DNA from 4 places in the Alishewanella sp. HH-ZS genome. Region 4 is predicted to be linked to each of the others. Evidence: predicted binding sites of a transcription regulator. Region 4 holds the regulator's gene; each other region holds the start of a gene.

Evidence for each region. The regulator sigma-54, encoded in region 4, starts transcription at its own class of promoters, with help from an activator protein. The targets are predictions, from matches to a motif close to GTTGGCACGNNNNTNGNNT.
Region 1: A9165_RS03665 (nidogen-like domain-containing protein) is a predicted target of sigma-54. The motif match lies at 995-1,013, and genes of this name have one in related genera.
Region 2: glnA (glutamate--ammonia ligase) is a predicted target of sigma-54. The motif match lies at 1,068-1,086, and genes of this name have one in related genera.
Region 3: A9165_RS10745 (DUF2726 domain-containing protein) is a predicted target of sigma-54. The motif match lies at 1,480-1,498, and genes of this name have one in related genera.

Annotation. Positions count from the first base shown of each region.
Region 1 covers NZ_LZEJ01000006.1:25,073-27,267, forward strand. The annotation lists gene A9165_RS03660 (NF038132 family protein) at 119-823, opposite strand; gene A9165_RS03665 (nidogen-like domain-containing protein) at 1,057-1,869, shown strand.
Region 2 covers NZ_LZEJ01000019.1:56,107-58,301, reverse strand. The annotation lists gene typA (translational GTPase TypA) at 1-778, opposite strand, end outside; gene glnA (glutamate--ammonia ligase) at 1,141-2,195, shown strand, end outside.
Region 3 covers NZ_LZEJ01000024.1:1,113-3,307, reverse strand. The annotation lists gene A9165_RS10755 (PAS domain-containing methyl-accepting chemotaxis protein) at 1-356, shown strand, start outside; gene A9165_RS10750 (hypothetical protein) at 408-602, opposite strand; gene A9165_RS10745 (DUF2726 domain-containing protein) at 770-1,420, opposite strand; gene aceB (malate synthase A) at 1,623-2,195, shown strand, end outside.
Region 4 covers NZ_LZEJ01000014.1:41,783-43,977, forward strand. The annotation lists gene ptsN (PTS IIA-like nitrogen regulatory protein PtsN) at 1-183, opposite strand, end outside; gene hpf (ribosome hibernation promoting factor) at 186-473, opposite strand; gene A9165_RS07500 (RNA polymerase factor sigma-54) at 499-2,016, opposite strand; gene lptB (LPS export ABC transporter ATP-binding protein) at 2,132-2,195, opposite strand, start outside.

The DNA.
Region 1 (2,195 bases), on a different contig from region 4:
TAAACAAAAAGAATTCAATGTTATGCGGCTTTGCTTTTTCCTAAGGAAGGGATCACTATCGCAAAATCGTCTCCGGTATAGCAAGCATACCGGAGACAGAGCCTAATACTTCTATACGTTACAGTGGATTACGGCGACGACGCAGCAATAGCAAACCAGAAGACAGCAGTAATAAGGTGAACGGAGCTGAAACTGGGCCAACTGGCGTACCATTAATAGTTACCGCATCAATCGCCAGGCCAGACTGGAAATTGTTGTCAGACCAGTTTACCACACCAAACTCCAGAAAGTAGCTGCCAGTATTGGCAATACTAAAGCTGGTATTTACCCAACCGGTATAGCCACAGCCAGCATTAAAACGGGTACCCGAAGAACTGCCTAATGGTGACCACACAGGTGCACCAGAAATAATTGGAACTGTTAATGGGTCAAGAGTGACACTGGGTGCAGGCATACTAAAGCCTGGTACTACAGAACCATTTGGTGTGGTTCGGGCCGTAAATAACAGCGCAACCTGATTGGCACTGCTATCCAATAAACGCGCCCAGGCGCAGTCACCATAGCCGGAACAGTCTGAAGTGATATAGTTAAAAGAGAAGCTTAGTACATCATCGACGCCGGCATTAAATAAGCCAAAGCGTAATACTGAGCCATTTTGCGGGCTACCAGATCCACCGACACCCGCCAAACTTAAGCCTACAACCCCACCAGAGCTAGAAACCCAGGCATAGTTACTACCACCGTTTGGTGCCAGAGTGACTACGCCGTCAGCGCTACTGGCGCCACAGCTACCCTGACAAGACCAGCTGGCTGGAATACCGATATCAAATACCGGTGCTGCTTGTACCGCACCTTACGCGGTCAGTAACAGCGAAGCTGCTACTGTAAATTGTGCTATTTTTGATTTCATTTTTAGGTGTCAGCTTATTTAACGAAATCTACAACAATATTGGCACCTTACAAATTAAGTAATTGATAATAATCAATAATTTTAATTGGCATGCTTCTGGCATTGTATTGAAGACATCACCTAACTCCCATTTAAAAGGACTTTATATGAACTTAAAAACGCTTTGCCTCGGTGCCTGCCTTACTATTTTTACTGCTTTACCTGCTTCAGCCGCTATTGTTAGTGGTTTCGACAGTGCCACTTTAGCCCGCAATGACGATGGCTCAACCGGTTTGGTAGATCTTGGTTTTACTGCAAATTTTTTCGGCGTTAACTTTACCCAGCTGTATGTCAATAATAACGGTAACGTGACTTTTGACAGTGCACTCAGCACCTTTACTCCTTTTAACCTGACTGCGACCAACCGGCAAATTATTGCGCCCTTTTTTGCTGACGTTGATACCCGCAATAGCGGTAACCCTGTGACTTATGGTCAGGGTTTATGGGATGGCCGTAACGCCTTTGGCGTAAACTGGATTGATGTCGACTATTACTCCAGCTCGGCTGCACATACCAATAAAAATAGCTTTCAGCTAATCCTGGTTGATCGCTCTGATATTGGTGCAGGTGATTTTGATATTATTTTTAACTACGACAAAATTCAGTGGGAAACCGGTACTGCCAGTGGTGGCAATGCGGATGGCTTGGGCGGCAACTCTGCGCGGGCTGGCTTCTCTAATGGTACCGGTCTGGCCGGCACTTTTTTTGAGCTAACCGGTTCAGCCATTAACGGCGCCTTTTTAGATGGCGGCCCTAATGCACTGATTAGCAACCGCCTGAATAGCAATCTTGATGGTCGTTATATCTTTAATGCCCGTAATGGCAGTATTGATCCGACACCTAATCCGGTACCGGCTCCAGCCAGCCTGGCCTTACTTGCTGCGGGCTTGTTGTTATTGCGGCGCCAATCAGGTCGTTAGTCTCAGGCTTGTTAATACGGCTGAAATCATGCAAACCGATGCAGTGTTAGTAAAATGCTGCATCGGTTCTTCATTTTTTGCCGCCAGGTAAATAAATCAATTACCGCCTTTTCCTGCACAAATTTTCTGCGCCTTTAGCTTGTATAAATTGGATTTTTCTAACATATTAGCCGTTGTTTGTATCTCAGGTCCAAGGACGGCTTATGTCAGACTCTTCACTGCTTTTATTTGAAGAAAGCCCCACAGTTAGCGGTAATAATAAAGATTGGCTTAGTCATATTAAAATTGGCCAGCGTTTCGACCTTGAACTGCTAAGCCAACGTAAA
Region 2 (2,195 bases), on a different contig from region 4:
CCTGACCAACCTTGCCGTTACGCTTGCTGCCATCAGCACCAATAATAGTCACTTGTTGGTTTGGCTTTAAGGTACCACGCTTAATCCGGCCGATACCGATAATGCCTAAGTAGCTGGAGTAATCCAGTTGCGATACCTGCACCTGAGTTTCGCCTTCCAGCTCAACTTTCGGTGGCTCAACGTATTTCACGATGGCTTCGAACAGATCAGTAATATCGTCTTTCTTCACATCGGCTTCTAACGATGCCCAGCCGTTTAAGCCTGAGGCATACACGATTGGGAAATCCAGTTGCTCATCTGAGGCGCCCAGGTTGTCGAACAGATCGAATACCTGATCGATAACCCAGTTTACCCGTGCACCCGGCTTATCAACTTTGTTGATAACGACGATTGGCTTTAAACCGTGGGCAAAGGCTTTTTGCGTCACAAAGCGGGTTTGTGGCATCGGGCCTTCAACGGCATCAACCAGCAGTAATACCGAGTCTGCCATAGAGAGTACCCGCTCTACCTCGCCACCGAAGTCGGCGTGGCCAGGGGTATCCAGGATATTGATCTGATAGCCATTCCAGCGTACAGACGTATTTTTTGCCAGGATGGTAATACCCCGCTCAGATTCCTGAGCATTGGAGTCCATGATCCGCTCCTGCAGCTTGGCGCGCGAATCCAGGGTACCGGATTGCTGCAACAGCTTATCAACCATAGTAGTTTTACCGTGGTCAACGTGGGCGATAATGGCAATATTACGAAGCTTGTCGATGGATGACGCTGTGACGCTCATGAATAACTATCCTCTGTGTGGCACTAGATGACCAGAATGACCACCAGGCGAACGCAAATAAAAACTAAAGGGCGCATATTCTACTCTGTTTTCGCGCCGAAACAAAAAACTCCTGCAAGCATTTCGGTATTTTTTTTCGGCAGCCCCTTTTCGCCGCCGATAATTGACTACACTGAAACGGGTTAGCTTTAGCACCATTATGAAGCGCTTGCGCACCAAGTTGGTGCAACACTAAGGCTTGGCGCAGCAGCCTTGCAAATTAAACCGATTAAATACAACATCTTAAGATATTGGCATATATCTGGCATTTAACAGGGCAACCAACCGGATATTTGCTCAAAATGGGTCACTTGGAGGAATACATGTCTGTAGAAAACGTACTGAAATTAATCAAAGAGAACGAGGTTAAATTTGTTGACCTGCGTTTTACCGATACTAAAGGTAAAGAGCAGCATGTAACGGTACCGGTCAGCCAGATCTCAGAGAGCACCTTTGAAGACGGCAAGATGTTTGATGGTTCTTCTATCATGGGCTGGAAAGGTATCAATGACTCAGACATGATCCTGTTACCGGACCCAACCACTGCCGTGCTGGACCCGTTTTTTGAAGAAACCACGCTGAATATCACCTGCGACGTCATTGAACCAAGCACCATGCAAGGTTATGACCGCGATCCACGTTCTATCGCCAAACGTGCCGAAGACTATCTGAAGTCAACCGGTATTGCCGATACCGTGCTGTTTGGCCCGGAACCAGAATTCTTTATGTTCGACGATATTCGTTTCGAAACCAATATGTCGGGCTCATTCTTTAAGATTAACTCTACTGAAGCCGCCTGGAACTCAGGTACCGCTTACGAAGAGGGTAACAAGGGCCACCGTCCGGGCGTTAAAGGCGGTTACTTCCCGTTACCACCGGTAGACTCAGGCCATGACATCCGTAGCGCCATGTGTATGGTACTGGAAGAAATGGGTCAGGTAGTCGAAGCCCACCACCATGAAGTCGCCACTGCCGGTCAGAACGAAATCGCGACCCGTTTCAATACCTTAACCAAAAAAGCCGATGAAATTCAGCAGTTAAAGTATGTGATCCATAACGTGGCACACCTGTATGGCAAAACTGTTACCTTTATGCCAAAACCACTGGTTGGCGATAACGGTTCAGGTATGCACTGTCACCAGTCACTGGCTAAAGACGGCGTCAACCTGTTTGCTGGTGATAAATATGCCGGTTTATCTGAGCTGGCGCTGTACTACATCGGCGGTATTATCAAACACGCTAAAGCGCTGAACGCCTTTACTAACCCGTCAACCAACTCGTACAAGCGTCTGGTTCCGCACTTTGAAGCCCCGGTGATGCTGGCTTACTCTGCCCGTAACCGTTCTGCGTCAATCCGGATCCCGCTGGTACCAAGCGC
Region 3 (2,195 bases), on a different contig from region 4:
AAGAAATTCATAGCATTATCAATGAGCTTGGTAGCAGAGCGACCAATGCGGTACGGGTGGCGGCTGCGGGTACGGAAGGCGCCGAAAGTGGCTTACAGCAAGTCAGGCAAACGGCCGAAATGCTAAATGGTATCTCAGAAGCGGTTAATGCGATTACCCAGATGGCGCTGCAGATGGCGACAGCGGTCGAGCAACAGGCGCATGTTGCAGAAAGTGTTAATCAGCAGGTGGTAAATATTGCCGATCTTTCCACGCAAAGCCTGCAACAGGCTGATGCATCAGCCGCAACGACAGTGCAAATGCAGCATATTGCGCGCGAGTTACACGAATTAGTGGTGCGCTTTAAACGCCGGTAAAAAGGGCGGCGACAGTAAACTGAGCTTACTGTCGCCGTGACCTGTCGGTGACTATACCGAGATATTGATATTTTGACCCAGATTCCCCACCGGCTGTGCCATTGAGGTTTGTTCAACAGTTTGCATTGCACTTTGCACCAATAAATTGGTCATTTGTGCTTGCTGATTCTGTTGTTTCTTGGCCATAACAGCACCCAGTACCTCAAAGGCCTGAGCAGACGCCAGGGCGCCAACGGATTGACTCATTTTTCCCTCCGGTTAGCTTAACGGCGATCTTATATCGGCGTTGTTGTTTTTAACTTTAGTTATTTTTAGCGGCAGGGACAATAGCAGGCTGAATAAAAGGGTGAATGCCGCCTGTTGCAGCAGGCGGCATTCGATCTTAGCGCGGAGTGACTCATTTCTCCTGTGCGTTAAGAAGCTTGGATCAGCGCAGTAGACTGCGCTTTAATTTGTGAGTGTGAAAGCGCCGGTACTGCCCTCAAGGCAGGCGCTGCTAAGGTTGCGGTAGTGGGCTTTAACGAGCGGATTGGTCGGGTTGGCCCCTTTTTCACTAAACCCTTTAACGTCGGTTCGACCTTGGGCGCTGGCTTGCCTAGTTTTTGCGCCAGCGCAGCCTGTAATTCAGTCACAGTATAACCGGATTTAATGGCAATACGCAGATAGGGGATACCAGCTGCCTCCAGGGCACCGCTGACAAACCAGTCAGGTACCGCCTTATGACCATCCCTGTGCTGTACATTGACCAGATCGACTACGGCGATTACTTTCATCGATTCAGGCTCACACAGGATAAAATCCAGATACTTGGCATTTAATTTTAACAGCGTGCTGCGCCGGGTTTTGTCATTAGCACTGTCCCGTACTTCCAGTACATCGGCCAGTTTCACCCGATTCAATATTTTGTAATCAGCTGCCGCGGCTTTTTCCAGCAAACTCAGAAAGGAGCGCTCGACCGGACTAAACAAGCTTGGTTTAGCCTGCACCTGAAATGGATTACTATTGTCAATAAAACGGCTGGCGACCAGGGCGACCAGCACCACCAGCAAAACTAATAACAGCATGACAAATTCCATGCATCCTCCGACGAAAAATTGACAAGACCTGTAAGGTAGTGATGTCTAAGCATAAGCTGTGCCACAATTATTGTTGCCGCCACGATTTTGATATTTTCTGTAAGAATGCTTGTCATAGTCGCCATTAATGGCTTTTATGGAGAAATCCGGCTTATAGTAACTTCATCTGAAACAGTACAGAGGCAGCAACATGACAACAGCGATTACCCGTGGCGGCTTAACCATTAAAGCGCCGATCAGCGATGCCTATCAGCAGATCCTGACTGAACCGGCCTGTCAATTTGTCAGCGAGCTGGTACAGCTATTCCGGCCCCGGTTAAAAGCCCTGTTAGCCGCTCGGGCAGAGCGGCAGGCGCAATTTGATGCCGGTGCCTTACCTGATTTTCTGCCTGAAACCCAAGCCATCCGCGACGGCGCCTGGCAGGTTGCGCCCTTACCAGCCGATTTGCTGGATCGCCGGGTGGAAATTACCGGTCCGGTGGATCGCAAGATGATCATTAACGCCCTGAATGCCGATGTCAAAGTCTTTATGGCGGACTTTGAAGACTCACAAACGCCAAGCTGGGATGGTGTGATTGAGGGCCAAATCAACCTGCGCGATGCTAATCTGGGTACTATCAGCTATACCGATCCACAAAGCGGTAAACACTATGCGTTAAAAGACAACCCGGCGTTGTTAATTGCCCGGGTCCGCGGTTTGCACTTATGGGAAAAGCATATTGAGCTGGATGGTGAGCAAATTCCGGGCAGCATTTTGGATTTT
Region 4 (2,195 bases):
ACCAATACCGGTTGAACCCAGCTTTTCCCGGGTCATCAGGGCTTCCAGAATGCTGTACTCAGACATCTCTGGCAGCTGTTGATGAGCCAGCTCGGCAATATATTCGAGGATCCGTTTTTTGCTGTTAAAAAGAACTGCACTCTTGGTGCAGTTCTTCTCCAGCATAGCGCTTAAATTTATCATGGTTAGTGTCGCGACAACTTTTCTTTGTGTTTAATCACTTGCCGGTCCAGTTTATCAATTAACTGGTCAATTGCAGCATACATATTTTCATCCTCTGACACAGCAAAAACTTCACCGCCGTTCAAATGTACTTTGGCTTCAGCGATTTGCTTCAGTTTTTCCACGTTCAGAATAACATGCACGTTATTGATATTCTCGAAATGACGCTCCAGCTTGGAAAATTTACTGTCTACATATTCTCTCAGAGAGTCGGTAATTTCTACATGACGGCCAGTTAAGTTGATTTGCATAGACTCTTCCTTCTTGTTAAGACACTTACAGCAAGGTCTTTCGTTGATTAGATGGCGCAATAAACAGCGATTCACGGTACTTGGCGATGGTACGCCTTGCGACATTGATCCCCTGTTCGGATAAGATTTCTGCCATCTTACTGTCACTCAGTGGCTTAGCCGGGTTCTCTGCTGCCACCAATTTCTTAATAAAGGCACGGATGGCGGTAGATGAACATTCACCACCACTCTCTGTACTAACATGACTGGAGAAGAAGAATTTAAGTTCAAAAATTCCGCGCGGCGTATGCATATACTTTTGGGTAGTAACCCGGGAAATTGTTGACTCATGCATACTTACCATTTCTGCCACATCATTTAATACCATGGGTTTCATGGCCTCTTCGCCATGCTCAAAAAAGGCTTGTTGCTGTTGCACGATACAGTTGGCGACCTTTAGCAAGGTTTCGTTGCGGCTTTCCAGACTTTTCAAAAACCATTTCGCCTCCTGCAGATGTGAGCGGATAAACTGGCTGTCGGTACTGCTTCTGACCGTTCTGGACAGCGCAGCATACTGCTGGTTGATTTTCACTTTGGGCATGGCATCCGGATTCAGCTCCACCTGCCAACGACCTTTAACCTTGGTAACCACTACATCAGGAATCACATATTGCTGTTCCTGCCTGATCACATCGGCGCCGGGGCGCGGGTTCAGGCTGTGGATCAGGCGCATCACTTCTTTTAACTCATCTTCTTTGAGTTTAGTCACCCGCATCAAAGAACGAAAGTCCCGGTTAGCTAAAAAGTCGGTATATTCGCTGATTATTTGTTTTGCATCATTTAAATAGGGGGTGGCAGGATCAAACTGCCGTAGCTGGATCAGCAAGCACTCTTTCACTGAGCGGGCCGCCACACCGACAGGGTCAAACAATTGGATCCGTTTTAATACAGCCTCGACTTCATCGGCTTCGACATCCGGCAGCTGCAGTGAGGCTAAGATATCTTCCACATCTATGGTCAGTAAACCGGCTTCATCGACGGCTTCAATAATGACTTCGGCAATGGCGCGGTCTGTCTCAGAAAAAGGGGTAAGGTCCATTTGCCAACGCAAATAATCCTGCAAGGTTTCAGTGGTTTCGCCCTGATATACCAGATCCTCGTCTGGCAGGGCGCCATTGCTGACCGGGGCGGCACTGACTAAATCGTCCCAGTTATTGTCCAGTGGTAAGTCCTCCTGGATATTCTGCTCGGCCATTGCCTCGCTGGTATCGCGCTCACTAACGTCATTAAATTCCGGATAATCGTCATTACCAGCCTGGTAGTCTTCACTGTCAGACGTTGACCCGCTGCTTTCTTCACGGTTGATATTCGACAGGCTCAGGTCGGTCTCGGGCGTGCCCGGTTCGAAGTCGTCGTCGGGCTCAAGCAAGGGGTTGGCATCCAGCGCTTCCTGAATTTCCTGCTGCAGCTCAATGGTGGAAAGCTGCAATAAGCGGATCGCTTGCTGCAGCTGCGGCGTCATTGTTAGCTGTTGGCCAAGGCGAAGTTGTAAAGACGGCTTCATGTAAGTCTGATTCTCTCCTGAGTATATCCCCTCCATCCTGGAAGTGGCTGCGGTCTGTGCCGCCTGATTGCGCCTTCCGTGTCAGCGGGTGGAGGACTTGACGCTGATTGCCCTACTATAGCCTGAATTGCTCACCCAGGTATACATCGCGGACCTGTTGATTCGCTAACACATCCTGC